Regions from separate parts of the Fluviicola taffensis DSM 16823 genome, predicted to be linked through region 1. Evidence: riboswitches for the same ligand, from Rfam matches in the RefSeq annotation. Region 1 holds a riboswitch; the other holds the start of a gene.

Region 1 (3,951 bases):
ATCTCTTCTATTTAAAAGAACATCTTCAACGCGTTCCAATAATTCTTTGTCAATATCCGAGTAAACTTCCAACATAGAAGGATTCACAATTCCCATATCCATTCCGTGCTTAACGGCATGAAACAAAAATGCGGAGTGCATTGCCTCACGTACAGGATTATTCCCGCGGAAAGAGAAAGAAACGTTTGAAACTCCACCTGAAACGTGCGCTCCGGGAAGGTTTTCACGGATCCATTTGGTTGCTCGGAAGAAATCTAGCGCATTGTTGTTGTGTTCTTCCATTCCCGTAGCGACAGGAAAAATATTGGGGTCAAAAATAATGTCTTCGGGTGCGAATTTTACGATGTCTACCAAAATACGGTACGAACGTTCGCAAATTTCGATACGTCTTTCGTAGCTGTCTGCCTGACCATCTTCGTCAAAAGCCATAATTACAGAAGCAGCTCCGTAACGTTTAATCAATTTTGCTTGACGGATAAAGTTTTCTTCGCCCTCTTTCAACGAAATAGAGTTCACGATTCCTTTTCCTTGAATACATTGCAAACCAGCTTCGATAATTTCCCATTTGGAACTATCTACCATGATTGGAACCTTCGAAATATCTGGTTCAGCTGCGATGAGGTTTAAGAATTTCACCATCGCCTCCTTGCCATCGATCATTCCTTCATCCATGTTGATGTCGATGATTTGTGCACCACCTTCCACTTGCTCACGAGCTACGGATAAAGCAGCTTCGTAATCGTTGTCTTTGATCATGCGCAAGAAAGCACGCGAACCAGTTACATTGGTTCGCTCACCAATATTGGTAAAGTTACTTTCAGGTGTTATGGTAATTGCTTCTAAGCCGGATAAGCGTAAATTGTTCATGCGTTTGCTGTTTCGCTAATTTTTCGTGGTGAATACTTTGAGGCAATTTCAGCCATTTTGCGAATATGTTCGGGAGTTGTTCCACAACAACCACCAATGATATTGATCAATCCTTCTTGCAAAAACTCTTCAATTTGCTCTCCCATCATTTCTGCCGTTTCATCGTACTGACCGAATTCATTGGGTAAACCAGCATTGGGGTGAGCGCTTATGGCAAACGGAGCTTGATTGGACAAAATTTGTAAATAGGGTCTCATGGCATCTGCACCCAAAGCGCAGTTTAGTCCAATGCTCAAAAGTGGCATGTGAGAAACGGAAACCAAGAATGCTTCAGTCGTTTGACCTGTTAAAGTTCGTCCACTTTGATCGGTAATGGTTCCAGAAATCATAATGGGAATTTCGATTCCGCGTTCCACACTCAATTCATCAATGGCAAACATTGCTGCTTTTGAGTTTAAGGTATCCGTTATTGTTTCTACCAATAAGAAATCGGCACCTCCGTCCATTAAACCAGTTGCTTGCTCTTTGAAAGAAACAACTAATTCGTTGAAGGTAATTGCTCTAAATCCAGGATCATTTACATCTGGAGACATGGATGCTAGTTTTGTTGTTGGTCCCATGGAACCTGCTACGAAACGTGGTTTATGGGGTTCTTTAGCTGTGAATTCATCACATACTTCACGGGCTATTTTTGCTCCGTGGTAGTTGATGTCGTAAACAGCATGCTCCAAGTGATAATCGGCTTGAGCAACAGTTGTTCCACCAAAGGTGTTGGTTTCAATAATGTCGGCCCCAGCTTCTAAATATTGCGCGTGAATTTCTTTAATGATATCTGGACGAGTCAACACCAAAAGGTCGTTATCTCCTTTTAATTTGTGGGGATGATCTTCAAACCATCCTTTTCGGAAGTCGTCTTCGTCCAAATTATAGCGTTGAATCATTGTTCCCATTGCTCCGTCGAGAATGAGGATTCGTTCTTTTAGTAATTGCTTGATGTCTTTCATAGCCTTATTGTTGCTTTGCTAACTATGAAGTTGGGGAAGTAGCCAAAAAACTACTTGATACTTATCTCTTCCTTCAGCCTCAGCTGATGAATCGGATTTGGCACCTTCTCCTTTCCAAAATAATTGGATTGGCAGGTTGCCAAGGTTTCATAGGGCCTGTCCCTCCACCTTTCTTCATAAGTTATATCAAAGATCTGGCGCAAAGATACGGAGTAGATTTGACTTTGAAAAGGAAATGACAGAAAATTGGTTGAGACACGAAACATGAAAGTAGGCATGCGAGGCATCGCGTGCCTACAATATTTATTTTTGGTACGATCAAAAATTGAATTTCATATTTCGGTCATCCAATACGGCAAAGGAAATTTTCCCTGTCCATCTCGGAGTAATGTTGTTTCCGTCGGAGAAGACACCGTACAATCCAATTCGAAGTCTTCGTTTTGAAAATTTGAAATTGCGTTCTAATCCTGCAAGAATCTCGTAATGTTTCCAATTGTATTCAGCAACGTATAAGAATCCACAACCAAAAACAATTCCAATTCCTGTTTTCTTCATAAATGGAATTTTATTCATGATGGAACCATTGTCGTGATGAATAAAATGTGCTTCGATGTAGTAATTCCTAGATGGCAATGATGAGTCTTGATTCTGAAATGAGCTAAGAGGATTGGAGAACCAAATAGGGTCACTTCTTCGCTGGTATTTAAAATCGGCATCTTTGAGATTTTTCGAACTCAGGAATTTGCCAGATTTGATGTGATAAGAGGATGTTCCGAATGTTCCCAATTGGAAATTTTGATAAATACCGAGCAATCCATATTCGTGGTCAACATCACTTCCAAATAATTTGGGAATTCCACGCTGATAATACGCGTAAACAGTTGGCCATTTTGATCCAAGCACTACTTTTCGGTGAGGTTCGCGCATGTATTTTTGTCCAGGAGTGTAACTTACCGTGACATCTGCAAGCAAAGCTTGGTAACCTTCGAATGGTTTGAAATCATCATTGGGAATAACCGCGTCAAGGAATCCCATTTTTTTGTATCCGTTGATGGATCTTCGTTCGCAGAATTCGAGGTTGAAGTCGACATATAATCCGTTGATGTATTCTTGGGTTTGCCCAATTGTAAGTTTTGTTGCTTCAATAAAATTACTTCGTTTATAGATCTGGGTAATCGCATCATAGGAAACAATGGCATCAAAATCATGGTCAAACCCTAGCAGGAGCCGCGATTGTTTAAAGGGATTGTAGAGGTAATTCCAATAGGTATTGCCTTTAATGTCATGATTGAGAAATCCATAAGAAATCTCTGCATTGACATCTAATGTTCGCTGATCTTTCCATTTCTTAAAGTAGTTGAAACCTGGTGCAACACGCGGTCCTGCAGGGTATAATGGTCTTAGAATAGCCGCAAGAGAATTGATACTCCATTGTGTTTTTTTTGCGCGATTTCGATGTTCGACTCCGAACCAAACAACTTTCAAGAAAGTAACTTTATTGAACACCTTATCGATGGAATCTAAGTATTCTTTCCGATTCAAAGCATCGTGAATACTGTCTCGAACTAAAATAAAACGCTGTTCTTCAGGTGTTAAATCAACTAAACGCTGATTTTTCCAGTAAGTGGAGTCTTTTTCGTAAGCTTCTTCTGTAGTAACGGATAACTCATTGTTGAAGTATCGAGCAGAGAAATTGGGTTGGAAGTTATAGGAATTGAATTGAGCAAATGTTTTGCAGGTAGAAGTTTCATTTTTGTATTTGACCCCATAATTCAATACTTGTTCTTTCAGGATACAAATTGAATCTCCCGGAGTGTCAAATTCTTGGTGGATTGAAAAGTAATCGTACATGAACAAGTTTCCTTTTTCCATCGTTAAGTCGAGCTTTTGAATGAGCCAAGTGGAATCGATGACATAAATGTATCCAGTGAGTGTGGATGTTGAACTCATCCGAGGAAGAATTTTGATCTTGTTTATTTTTCGTCCATTTTCCTCGTATTGCGCTTCCAATCGGTAACGGTAAGATAAAATTCCAGGCGTTGAAATTGGACTCATTACAGGAGTGCTGTGCAAATCTTCA
Region 2 (3,951 bases), 1.3 Mb from region 1:
CATGGTACAGATATTGCCGTTCTTTTAGGATTGATGGGTGAAGATCCTGTTACCATTGAGGTAAATACAATCAATCCTAAATTTGGGAAGATTCATCAAACAAAAACACTCGAAATTTGCGGAGAACAAGTCATCACTTTTGATCCCGAAACAGATTTGATTTTCCATTTCGATAAATCACTTCCTGGACATCCCAATGCATTGACACTTTCTATTACCATGATGGATGGATTTCAAGAATCTCATACTTATTATTCCGTTGGTGGAGGATTTGTAGTAAAAGAAGGCGAAGAGGAACTTACTTTATCCGATTCAGCTCAGTTACCATTTCCTATTGAAACAGCTGCTGACCTTAAAAGATATTGTGAAGAGCAAGGTGTTAGCATCTCTGAAATTGTATTGCGAAACGAATTGACTTGGAGAACTCAGGAAGAAACAATTGCTGGATGTTTGGAAATTTGGAATGTTATGCGTGATTGCGTCTTCAGAGGCGTAAATACAGAAGGAACACTTCCTGGAGGATTAAACGTAAAGAGACGGGCGTATGAAATGAGCAGACGTTTATTGAACGGAATTGCTTGTAAAGATTCCAAAGATTTCATCAGACAAATTCAAGCTACGAGTAATATTTTCCAGAACACTTTGAATTGGGTGAGTTGTTTTGCTCTTTCTGTAAATGAAGAGAATGCCGCATTTGGGCGAGTTGTTACTGCACCAACAAATGGAGCTTCGGGAGTTATTCCTGCGGTGATGATGTATTACGTTTGCTTTGCGGGAGGAACAGAAGAGAAAGACATCATTCGCTTCATGACAGTAGCTGCGGAAATCGGAAGTATTTTCAAAAAACGATCTACGATATCGGCTGCCATGGGTGGTTGTCAGGCCGAAATTGGCGTTTCATCTGCAATGGCTGCTGCTGCTTTGACAGAATGCTTGGGGGGAAGCCCAAATCAAGCAATGATGGCTGCGGAAATTGCCATGGAACATCATTTAGGATTAACTTGTGACCCGATTGGTGGATTGGTTCAAATTCCATGTATCGAACGAAATACGATGGGAGCAATTAAAGCAATTACAGCTTGTCAGTTGGCTTTGCAGGGAGATCCGGATACGGCAAAAGTTTCGTTGGATGGAGTGATTAAAACGATGTGGGAAACTGCTTTGGACATGAATTCAAAGTACAAAGAAACATCCGATGGAGGATTAGCGACGAATATTTCCGTGAATATTTCGGAGTGTTAAAAATGGTTTTCAAGAGCGATTGGTAAAATAGCGATTCTAAGCCCAACAACTTCGACTCAAAAAGACAGATAGACATGAGTCTATTCGCCAGTATAATTGGGCGTTTAAGGGGATGATTCTTCCTCAAATCTTTCGGAGTATTGAAACAGTCTTGATAGGGAACAGTAACTATTTCAGTTTATAACCAACAAATCTCCACTCCAAAAGACGGATAGACATGAGTCTATTTTCCAACGAATTCATACTAAGCGAAAACTGTTAAAATCATCTACAAGAATTAGAACAATCCACTTCTTGGTATTCCAGTTATTTTCATTTTTTTCTCAAGAAATTTTGATTTATCCATTTATTTTTAGAACATTTGTACCGTAATTCTAAGCGAGAATACAACTAGTTTATACAGAAGAGGCGAGAGACGGACTTTTTGACCCTCTGGCAACCAACTTTAAGTTCTTCCGAATAGTTCGGGTGGATTGGAAAACCGGTGCCAACTTCCGAGTTTGATGCATGTTGCAGTCAGACGAATATAAAAATGGCGTTTATGAAAAGTGCGAAACATTCAAATCCGAACTTCAGACTCAAATTCGAGTCGTCTTTATCTATTTCTCTTCTTACGAAAATGTGTTGTTGTTGCTGTTGTTAATTCTTTCAGTTCAATAATTTATATTTCACAACACATTTCATGTCAACAATTTATTCGAAGGCTTCGCTTTTGCAGCCAACACAGTTTATTTTTTCTTCTAAATCCGAATTTCAATTAGAATCGGGAAAGGTACTTTCCAGTCTCTCATTGGCTTATCAAACTTGGGGAAAGCTGAATGAAGACCAATCAAACGTCGTTTGGGTATGCCACGCGCTTACGGGAAATCACCGTGTACAAGAATGGTGGGGCGGATTATTTGGAGCAGGAAAATGTTTTGATCCAGCAGAATATTTCATCGTTGCGGTCAATGTTCTAGGAAGCGCTTACGGTTCAACTGGTCCCTTGAGTACCGATTTATTACTCGAAGAACAGTTTGATTCTTTTCCAGTTCTGACCATTCGGGACATGGTTTTTGGATTGGAATTGGTGAGGAAAGAACTGAAAATCGAATGGATTCACACCTTGATTGGCGCTTCTTTGGGCGGACAACAGCTTTTAGAATGGGCTTTACTAATTCCAGAGAAAATCGGTAGCATTATCCCAATTGCAACGAACTTGAAGCATTCTCCATTTGGTATTGCATTTAATGAGGCCCAAAGATTGGCAATTCAAGCAGATTCAACATTTTATAGCAAACAAGAAAATGGCGGAATAGAAGGATTGAAAGCTGCTCGAGCGATTGGAATGTTGAGTTACCGAACGTATGAAGGTTATAAAATCACACAAAGTGAAGAAACTGATTCCAAATTCGACAGCTTCAAAGCAAGTTCCTATCAAAAGTACCAAGGAGAAAAGCTGGCAAATCGCTTCAATGCATTTAGTTATTGGGTTTTATCAAAAGCAATGGATTCGCACAATGTTTTTAGAAATAGAGACGAAAAAGTTTTGGGAAAATGCCTCATGCCTGCTTTGGTCATTGGAATCGACACCGATTTATTGTTTCCAATCACAGAACAGGAAGAACTGACCAAACAATTGCCAAATGCGAGACTTATTCGCCTAAAATCTGATTTTGGTCACGATGGATTTTTAGTAGAAACAGAAATTTTGGCAAATCACATTACACAATTTTTAAAAAACAATTAAGATGAAAAATCAACTCACAATAGGATTATTTGGTTTCGGCTGTGTTGGAACAGGATTATACGAAGTATTAAATAAAACAACCTTGCTTCAAGCATCGATCAAGCACATTGTTATCAAAGATTTGAGCAAAAAACGGATCATTGATTCAAGTTACTTTAGTACGGATTCAAATCGAATTTTGCAAGATGATGAGATCAATGTGGTGGTGGAATTAATCAATGATTCAGAAGCTGCTTATGAAATTGTCACCACAGCACTAAGAGCTGGAAAACATGTAGTCTCCGCAAATAAAAAACTGATTGCATATCACCTGAATGAACTGGTTTCGTTGGCAAAAGAAAATAATGTTTCATTTCTATACGAAGCTTCAGTTGGTGGTTCCATTCCAATTATTCGAAACTTGGAGGAATATTATAACAACGATTCACTTTCAAATATCAGTGGAATTGTAAACGGAACAACGAATTACATTCTCACAAAGACGGCGGAAGGTGAATCTTTCGATGAAGCATTGAAAAATGCACAAGATCTAGGTTTCGCAGAATTGGATCCAACATCAGATGTAGACGGTTTTGACGCAAAATATAAGTTGGTTTTATTACTGAAACATGCTTTTGGATTCACTACGAAGCAAGATGCCGTTTGGAATTACGGAATTCGTCAGTTGAAAGATTGGGATGCAAGATATGCACGCGAAAAAGGATTGAAAATTAAATTATTGGCATTTGGAACCCGAATTAATAATCAAATAGTTGGTTTTGTAGCTCCGCATATCATTCCGAATAATCACTTTGCATTTAATGTCGAAAACGAGTTTAATGCAGTGGTTGTTGAAGCTTTGTTTTCCGATAAGCAATTGTTCTTAGGAAAAGGTGCCGGAAGTCACCCAACGGCAAGTGCGGTTCTTTCAGATATTTCGGCTTTGCAGTTTGACTATGCGTACGAATACAAAAAATCAAAAACAGAAGAACACTTGAGTT

What was found. A riboswitch is a leader RNA that binds a small molecule or an ion and turns the genes downstream of it on or off. The one in region 1 is predicted to bind S-adenosylmethionine.
Region 2: linked by a shared signal. The riboswitch ahead of FLUTA_RS20085 (homoserine O-acetyltransferase family protein) and the one ahead of FLUTA_RS05325 (homocysteine S-methyltransferase family protein) in region 1 are both predicted to bind S-adenosylmethionine.

The regions. Positions count from the first base shown of each region.
Region 1 covers NC_015321.1:1,193,704-1,197,654, reverse strand. Annotated here, with positions in the region: gene metH (methionine synthase) at 1-867, opposite strand, end outside; gene FLUTA_RS05325 (homocysteine S-methyltransferase family protein) at 864-1,871, opposite strand; SAM riboswitch class I at 1,930-2,054, opposite strand; gene FLUTA_RS05320 (DUF5686 and carboxypeptidase regulatory-like domain-containing protein) at 2,190-3,951, opposite strand, start outside.
Region 2 covers NC_015321.1:4,558,512-4,562,462, reverse strand. Annotated here, with positions in the region: gene FLUTA_RS20090 (L-serine ammonia-lyase) at 1-1,242, shown strand, start outside; SAM riboswitch class I at 1,635-1,775, shown strand; gene FLUTA_RS20085 (homoserine O-acetyltransferase family protein) at 1,925-2,971, shown strand; gene FLUTA_RS20080 (homoserine dehydrogenase) at 2,973-3,951, shown strand, end outside.